DNA from 2 places in the Pantoea sp. CFCC18179 genome. Region 1 is predicted to be linked to the other one. Evidence: predicted binding sites of a transcription regulator. Region 1 holds the regulator's gene; the other holds the start of a gene.
The links. Region 1 encodes CRP, which controls carbon source genes, mostly activating them, when cyclic AMP is high. Its sites were predicted from a motif close to ATGTGANNNNNNTCACAT; they were not measured.
Positions count from the first base shown of each region.

Region 2: a site for CRP is predicted at 2,337-2,354, ahead of ompW (outer membrane protein OmpW). Genes of this name have one in related genera too.

Region 1 covers NZ_JBNBPM010000019.1:65,626-69,839, reverse strand. The annotation lists gene ACPUC7_RS22750 (hydrolase) at 1-111, shown strand, start outside; gene ACPUC7_RS22745 (YheU family protein) at 114-332, shown strand; gene ACPUC7_RS22740 (phosphoribulokinase) at 394-1,263, shown strand; gene ACPUC7_RS22735 (OsmC family protein) at 1,354-1,758, opposite strand; gene crp (cAMP-activated global transcriptional regulator CRP) at 2,065-2,697, shown strand; gene ACPUC7_RS22725 (YccS/YhfK family putative transporter) at 2,756-4,214, shown strand, end outside.
Region 2 covers NZ_JBNBPM010000001.1:158,830-163,043, forward strand. The annotation lists gene trpA (tryptophan synthase subunit alpha) at 1-497, shown strand, start outside; gene ACPUC7_RS00725 (hypothetical protein) at 544-981, opposite strand; gene ACPUC7_RS00730 (BON domain-containing protein) at 1,230-1,544, shown strand; gene ompW (outer membrane protein OmpW) at 1,591-2,223, opposite strand; gene ACPUC7_RS00740 (YkgJ family cysteine cluster protein) at 2,467-2,883, shown strand; gene ACPUC7_RS00745 (YciC family protein) at 2,911-3,645, shown strand; gene ACPUC7_RS00750 (septation protein A) at 3,705-4,214, shown strand, end outside.

The DNA.
Region 1 (4,214 bases):
CTGACCCAGCAAGGTGGCCACGTCGGCTTTGTTGGCGGCACGTTGCTGAAACCGCAAATGTGGCTGGAACAACGCGTGCCGGATTGGCTCTCTACCTATTTGGATGTGTAATTGTGATTATTCCCTGGCAGCAGCTTGAAGCGGAAACGCTGGAAAACCTGATTGAAACCTTCGTGCTGCGTGAAGGCACAGATTACGGCGAACAGGAACGCAGCCTGTCACAGAAAGTCGCCGATGTGCGCCGCCAACTTGAGCGCGGCGAGGTAGTGCTGGTATGGTCGGAGCTGCACGAATCCATCAATATCATGCCGAAGAGTGAATTTCGCGGCTAATGCGCCGCGCGGCAATTCGTGGTAACAATGCTCATCGCCGGACTTCACAGGGAGCTCTGTTATGTCAGCCAGGCATCCAATTATTGCGGTTACCGGTTCCAGCGGTGCCGGAACCACCACCACCAGCCTTGCCTTCCGTAAGATTTTCCAGCAGTTAAATCTGCATGCCGCGGAAGTGGAAGGCGACAGTTTCCATCGCTATACGCGTCCAGAAATGGACATGGCGATCCGCAAAGCGCGCGATCTCGGGCGCCACATCAGTTATTTCGGCCCGGAAGCCAATGACTTTGGTTTGCTGGAGCAGACGTTCAAGCATTACGGCCAAACTGGACTGGGCGAATCGCGCAAGTATTTGCACACCTACGATGAAGCCGTACCGTGGAATCAGGTGCCGGGCACCTTTACGCCGTGGCAACCGCTGCCGGAAAACACCGATGTGCTGTTTTATGAAGGTTTGCACGGCGGCGTGGTGACGCAGCCACACAACGTGGCGGAACATGTAGATCTACTTGTTGGCGTGGTGCCAATTGTTAACCTTGAGTGGATTCAAAAGCTGGTGCGCGACACCAGCGAACGTGGACATTCGCGGGAAGCGGTGATGGATTCAGTGGTGCGTTCGATGGAGGATTACATCAACTTCATCACGCCGCAATTCTCGCGTACTCACATCAACTTCCAGCGTGTGCCAACGGTGGATACCTCAAACCCGTTTGCCGCGCGTGAAATTCCGTCGCTCGACGAAAGCTTTGTGGTGATTCATTTCCGTGGATTGGAAGGGATTGCGTTCCCTTATCTGCTGGCGATGATTCAGGGATCGTTTATCTCCCACATCAACACTTTGGTGGTGCCGGGCGGAAAAATGGGCCTGGCGATGGAGTTGATTATGTTGCCGCTGGTGCAGCGCCTGATTGAAGGCAAGCGAATTGAGTGAGTGCAGTGATTATGTAGCGGCGCAATTTATTGCGTTATGTTGACCTTTTACCATCAACTGAACGCGATAAATCGCGCCGCTACAATCGAGCTAAAGCTCAATCACTTCATAGCTGTGGGTGATTTCAACGCCTTTGCCCAGCATAATAGCCACCGAACAATATTTTTCCGCTGACAGATCAACTGCGCGCGCCACCGCTTTATCGCTCAACGCTTTGCCGCTGACAATAAAATGCAGGTTAATGTGCGTAAAAATACGTGGCGCTTCTTCACGACGTTCAGAGGTGAGTTTCACTTCGCAATCGGCGACATCGCTACGCCCTTTTTGCAGAATCGACACCACGTCAATCGCGCTACAGCCGCCGGCTGCCATCAACACCATCTCCATTGGACTTGGCGCTTTATCACCGGAATTACCGTCCATTAATACCTGATGGCCGGATGAGGATTCTCCGAGAAAGGTAAGCCCTTCCACCCATTTCACTCGTGCCTGCATTATTCTTTCTCCTGAAGCGGCGGTTTTGCCGTCAGAGTACGCTTTCACATGACAAACGGCAATCCAGAGAAATCCCCCTTCTGCTGAAGCGAGACAACACAAGACAGCTCGCAAAAGCTGTGCTACAAACAGTGCTGAAAATATTTTCGTCCTAACCGACGAAGGCGGGAAGAATCAAAAGCGTAGCTTAAGAGTCACCCCGGAATAAATTTTCCTTCATTAGGAAACGCTCGACGATTAAACCGCCTGACAGGGAAAAATGCCCCCTGTATTTTTGGGCACGATTACAACAGAGGATAATAGCGAATGGTTCTCGGCAAACCGCAAACAGACCCTACACTCGAATGGTTCCTGTCCCATTGCCATATTCACAAATATCCGTCAAAAAGCACGCTCATCCATCAGGGTGAGAAAGCGGAAACGCTGTACTACATCGTGAAAGGTTCCGTAGCGGTACTGATTAAAGATGAAGAAGGCAAAGAGATGATTCTCTCCTACCTTAATCAGGGAGATTTCATCGGCGAACTCGGTCTTTTCGAAGAAGGCCAGGAACGCAGTGCTTGGGTACGTGCGAAGTCTGCCTGCGAAGTGGCTGAAATTTCATACAAAAAATTCCGTCAGCTGATTCAGGTAAACCCGGATATTTTAATGCGACTGTCGTCGCAAATGGCGCGTCGTCTGCAAGTGACATCTGAAAAAGTGGGCAACCTTGCCTTCCTCGATGTGACCGGACGTATCGCGCAAACGCTGCTTAATCTGGCTAAACAGCCAGATGCGATGACTCACCCAGACGGAATGCAGATTAAAATCACCCGTCAGGAGATTGGTCAGATCGTGGGCTGCTCACGCGAAACCGTGGGTCGTATCCTGAAAATGCTGGAAGATCAGAATCTGATCTCCGCACACGGTAAAACCATCGTCGTTTACGGCACCCGCTAATTCCTTCTCACCCACGGCGTGATGGCAACATCGCGCCGTTTCTATTTGCGATGAGCTGATGTGGCGCCGAATCATCTATCATCCTGAAGTTAACTATGCGCTGCGGCAAACGCTGGTGCTGTGCCTGCCTGTGGCTCTCGGTTGGCTGTTTGGCGATCTGCAAAAAGGGCTGTTGTTCTCTTTAGTGCCGGCCTGCTGCAACATGGCGGGGTTAGATACGCCGCACAAACGCTTCTTCAAACGCTTGATTGTGGGTGGTTCGCTGTTCGCCACCGGCAGTTTCCTGATTCCGTACCTCACCGATTATCACGTGCCGTTGCCGCTGATTTTATTGGTGTTGCCGCTACTGATTGGCGTCACCGGTGAAATCAGCCCGCTGCATGGCCGCTTACTGCCAGCCACCTTGATTGCCGCCATCTTTTCGCTAAGCCTGGTAGGACGCATGCCGATTTGGGTGCCGCCGCTGCTCTATATTGGCGGCACATTGTGGTACGGCTTGTTCAACTGGTTCTGGTTTTGGCTGTGGAAAGAGCAGCCGATGCGCGAATCGCTCAGTTTGCTGTATCGCGAGCTGGCGGATTATTGCGATGCCAAATACACCTTGCTGACGCAGTTAACCGATCCGGAAAAAGCGCTGCCGCCGCTGCTGGCACGTCAACAAAAGGCGGTTGATCTGATTACCGTCTGTTATCAGCAGATGCACATGCTGTCGGCCAGCCGCGATAACAGCCACAAACGTCTGACGCGCGCCTTCCAGGTGGCGCTGGATTTGCAGGAACACATCTCAGTTAGCCTGCACCAGCCGGAAGAAGTGCAGAAACTGGTTGAGCAGAGTCACGCCGAAGCGGTGATTCGCTGGAACGCCAAAATCATCTCAGCGCGGCTGCGGGTGCTCGCCGATGCCATTCTTTATCACCAGTTGCCGGATCGCTTTCACATGGAGAAGCAGCTGGGTGCGCTGGAGAAAATCGCCCGCCAGCATCCGGATAATCCGGTCGGCAACTTCTGTCTGTACCACTTCAGCCGCATCGCTCGCGTGCTGCGTACCCAAAAGCCGCTCTACACGCGTGACTTAATGGCCGATCGCCAACGCCGCTTGCCGCTGCTGCCAGCGCTGCGCAGCTATCTTTCCTTCAAATCATCGGCGTTACGTACCGCCGGTCGTTTCGCCGTGATGTTGATGTTTGGCAGCGCGCTGGCGCTGTTCTTCAACATCCCCAAACCTTACTGGATTCTGATGACCATTATGTTCGTCAGCCAGAATGGCTACAGCGCCACGCGCGTGCGCATTCAGCACCGCGCACTGGGCACCTTTGCCGGTTTGCTGATCGCCGCAGCTTCTTTACGGCTGGAAGTGCCGGAATCGCTCACGCTGCTGTTTATGCTGGTGATTACGCTGGCGAGCTATTTGGTGACGCGCAAATATTACGGTTGGTCGATGATTGGCTTTACCGTCACTGCGGTGTATTCGCTGCAATTGCTGTCGCTGAATGGCGCGCAGTTCTTGTTACCGCGCA
Region 2 (4,214 bases), on a different contig from region 1:
CCAACCTGGTGTTCAGCAAAGGCATCGATAACTTTTACGCGCAGTGCGAAAAAGTGGGCGTGGATTCAGTGCTGGTTGCTGATGTCCCGGTCGAAGAGTCAGCGCCATTCCGTCAGGCGGCAATGCGTCATAACGTGGCGCCGATCTTTATCTGCCCGCCAAATGCGGATGATAACCTGCTGCGCGAAATCGCTTCACACGGCCGTGGCTACACTTATTTGCTGTCGCGCGCTGGCGTAACCGGTTCTGAAAATCGCGCCAGCCAGCCTTTGCATCACCTGATCAACAAGCTACGTGAATTCAATGCCGCACCTCCGTTGCAAGGCTTTGGTATTTCCGAGCCAGGCCAAGTGAAGGATGCGATTTCCGCTGGTGCCGCCGGAGCGATTTCGGGTTCGGCGATTGTGAAAATTATTGAGCGTAACCAGAACGATCCGGCCACGCTGCTGAGCGAGCTAAAAGCCTTCGTCAGCAATCTGAAAGCGGCAACCCGCTAATACCAAAAGACCTTATCTGCATGTGCGGATAAGGTCTTTCTCTTCCCTATTCCAATCTGAACGTCTGCTGTTCCCCTGATCCGTCTGCATACGCCAGTTTCATGGTGAGCTTGTCATTGCTGATGCGCCAGGTCAGCACTTCATCATCCGGCCCGTCACGCCAGCGACCAGCACTGTCTGGATTATCCGACATCCAAATCACCCGATTGTCCTGTAAGCGACAACGAATTGCCCAGCGCGATTGATCCGACGGCCGCAGGTAATGCACCCAGGCAACGCCCTGCTCATCAACTTTATCTAATTGCATGATCTTAAAATTGCGACCAAAACTGATTGCCGCCGCAGCTTTGCAAAGCGTGCCTAAGTGCGGATTAATTATTGATTCCGCCTGCGCACTCGGCAAAGGAAGCGTTTGTGTCGCAAATAACTGGAGATACGACAAATAGCCAACCGTGGCGATGACTAAAATGGCACGTTTTTTCATTATTTATGTTCCCTGCAATATCTATGCTTAGGCACAGACCGGCGTGTTTTATGGTGTAGAAGTCATTTTTTGCCCTGCGCCATCAGCTTAGCGGGATAAGGAAAAACGCAATTGGATCAATAAGTGGTAAAAGTCCCCTTATTCCTATTTTTTTGCACTGGATGATTTGCCGATTTTGCTAAGCCAGACCACAATTAATAGCGCCGCCATGAAGCGGCGAAACTTTATTTAAGACAGGGAGATAACCAATGAAATTGTTCAAAGTCGTTGCAGGATTTTTGATGGCTGCGGTGGTCGCGTTAACGCTTAGCGCTTGTGCACCGACATCAACTCAGGAAGGAACCGGCGGTTACATCGACGATACTGTCGTGACCACCAAAGTGAAGGCGCAGCTGTTGCATGATGAATCGCTGAAATCGACTGAAATCAATGTCGAAACCTTCAAAGGTAAAGTTCAGCTGAGTGGTTTTGTTAGCTCACCACAAATGGCTAATCGCGCGGTTGAAGTCACCCGCAGCGTGGCTGGCGTGAAATCTGTTGTGAACAACATGCAGATCAAATAACACAACGGGCGACCATCTGGTCGCCCGCTTCATTTCTGCTGGCGGATTAGAAACGATAACCCGCGCCGAAGAAGAACACCCACGGATCGATACGCGTGTTGATGTTTTGCTGCTCACCACCCGCTTTAAATTTCACGGTGGTATCAATGTCCATGTACCACAGCGATGCGTTCAGCATCCAGTCGCGGTTGATTTGATAATCCAGACCTACCTGACCCGCCATGCCCCACGAATCTTTAACGCTCAGATCGGTTAAGCCCGCATCCTGTCCAGTTTGGTTGAATTTGGCATCATAGAAAGTGGTGTAGTTGATGCCGACGCCGACATACGGACGTACCTTGCTTTTGCTGTCGAAGAAGTAGTATTGCGCCATCAAAGTTGGCGGTAACTGACGCACCGTTGCCAGATTGCCGGTTGCACCCAGGCCAACTTTGTGACGGAACGGCGTGGCAGCTAACAACTCAACACCGATATTGTCGGTGGCCATGTAGGTAAAGGTTAAACCCAGTTGCGTGTCGTTACTGACACTGAAGCCGCCCATACCCAGCACATTGTCAGAGCCTTCGGTTGGACGTACGGTGGCGCTGCCCGCGCGCATGAAGAAATCACCCGCTTCGTGGGCCAACGCCAATTGTGGGATCGCCAACGCGATGAGCAGTGCGCATTTTGCCAGTTTCATAATCACTCCTTTGCCGAAAATAGGGTCTCAATGTGGATTGCGGCACAATATCTAACCCTTTTTCAGTAAAAGATCATCTGCATCAATTCAAATTAATCACTTAAAAAACAATGAATTGATTCAGATCAATTTTGGCTTTGCGCGTTGTCTTAAAAGTCCACTTGCCAAAGTTTTTCGCCGTGATTATTTTATTTTTCCCCAATGTGATTTTGGTTCGATGTCTTAGGAGTGGCGGGCAATCAGATGAGCGATTCACTTAATCCTTGCATGACCTGCGGCGCATGCTGCGCTAACTTCCGCGTTTCTTTTTACTGGGCCGAAGCCGAAGATGGCGGCGGTGCCGTGCCCGTTGAATTAACCGAGCAATTAGGCTTGCTGATGCGCAATATGCGCGGCACCAACCAGCGCCAGCCGCACTGTATCGCGCTGCAAGGTGAAGTTGGCGGCTGCGTTTCCTGCGGCATTTATCAGCAACGGCCCTCGCCGTGTCGCGAATTCTCTATGTCTGGTGAAAACGGCGTGCATAACGAAGCCTGCGATCGCGCGCGTGCACGCTACGGTCTTCCTGCGCTTTTTCACCCTTCTTTACCTTCCATGACAGAAAGTTATTGCAATGCGGGTGCCAGCACGCCAGTAGAACATGTACAATCGCCGGGTTAATTAACCCGGTTCTTTCAAGGAGTTTACATGTCTATCACGGCAAGCTCGTTATACCGTGACACAGGAAATTTTTTACGTCATCAGCTGGTGACTATTTTGCTGATGGCGTTGCTGACCTCGTTCATTACTGTGATCGTCGGCCATGCTTTAACCCCCGGTGAAGACCAGTTATCACTGTTGAGCCAGTCAGATGACAGCGCATCCTCGCTGTTTGAACTGGTACAGAACATGTCGCCAGAGCAACAACGCATTCTGCTGCGCGCTTCTGCGGCGGGTACCTTCGCAGCCTTAATTGGCAATACGCTGCTGCTGGGCGGCATGCTGTGCCTGATCCCGATGGTATCGGGCGGCCAACGCGTCAGTGCCTTACGCGCTATTGGTGCTTCTGCGCCGTTGCTGCCGAAACTGCTGCTGCAAACCTTTTTGATCACCTTGCTGGTGCAATTAGGCTTTATGGTTTTGATGGTACCGGGTGTGTTGCTGGCGATCGTATTTTCTTTAGCGCCGGTGATTTTGGCCAATGAAAAACTCGGCGTGATCGGCGCCATGCGTGCCAGTATGCGTCTTGCCTGGAAGAATATTAAGGTAATTGCACCCGCGATTTTGCTGTGGCTGTTAGCGAAGATCGTATTGATGTTCTTCTTCTCGTCTTTAACCGTGCTGCCAGCGAATATTGCTTCCGTGGTGTTAAATGCGCTGGGCAACCTGGTCTCCGCTATTCTGGTTATTTATTTGTACCGGCTGTATATGCTGTTACGTTAATCGTTATGGCGCTTTACGCGGCGCCTTAACTGAATGCTCCTGCCCTAATTGGAAACGCTATGAAGCAGTTACTCGATTTTCTTCCCCTGGTGGTTTTCTTCATCTTCTACAAGCTATACGACATCTTTGTCGCTTCTGGCGCCTTGATTGTGGCGACAGGCTTGGCGTTAGTCGTCAGCTGGGTGCTGTACCGCAAGCTGGAAAAGATGACCATTTTCACCTTCGTGTTGGTTGCCGTGTTTGGCACCTTAACGTTGGTTTTCCACAATGATGAATTTATCAAATGGAAGGTAACGGTGATCTATTCGTTGTTTGCTCTGGCGCTGCTTTACAGCCAATGGTTTATGAAACAGCCACTGATTCAAACCATGTTGGGTAAAGAGCTGCAACTGCCTTCGGGCGTGTGGCGCAATCTCAACATCGCTTGGGCGATTTTCTTCCTCGCCTGCGGCTTAGCGAATATTTATGTTGCGTTTTGGTTATCACAGGAATTTTGGGTTAACTTTAAAGTGTTCGGTCTGACCGGCCTGACCCTACTGTTTACCCTGTTGAGCGGCGTGTATATCTGG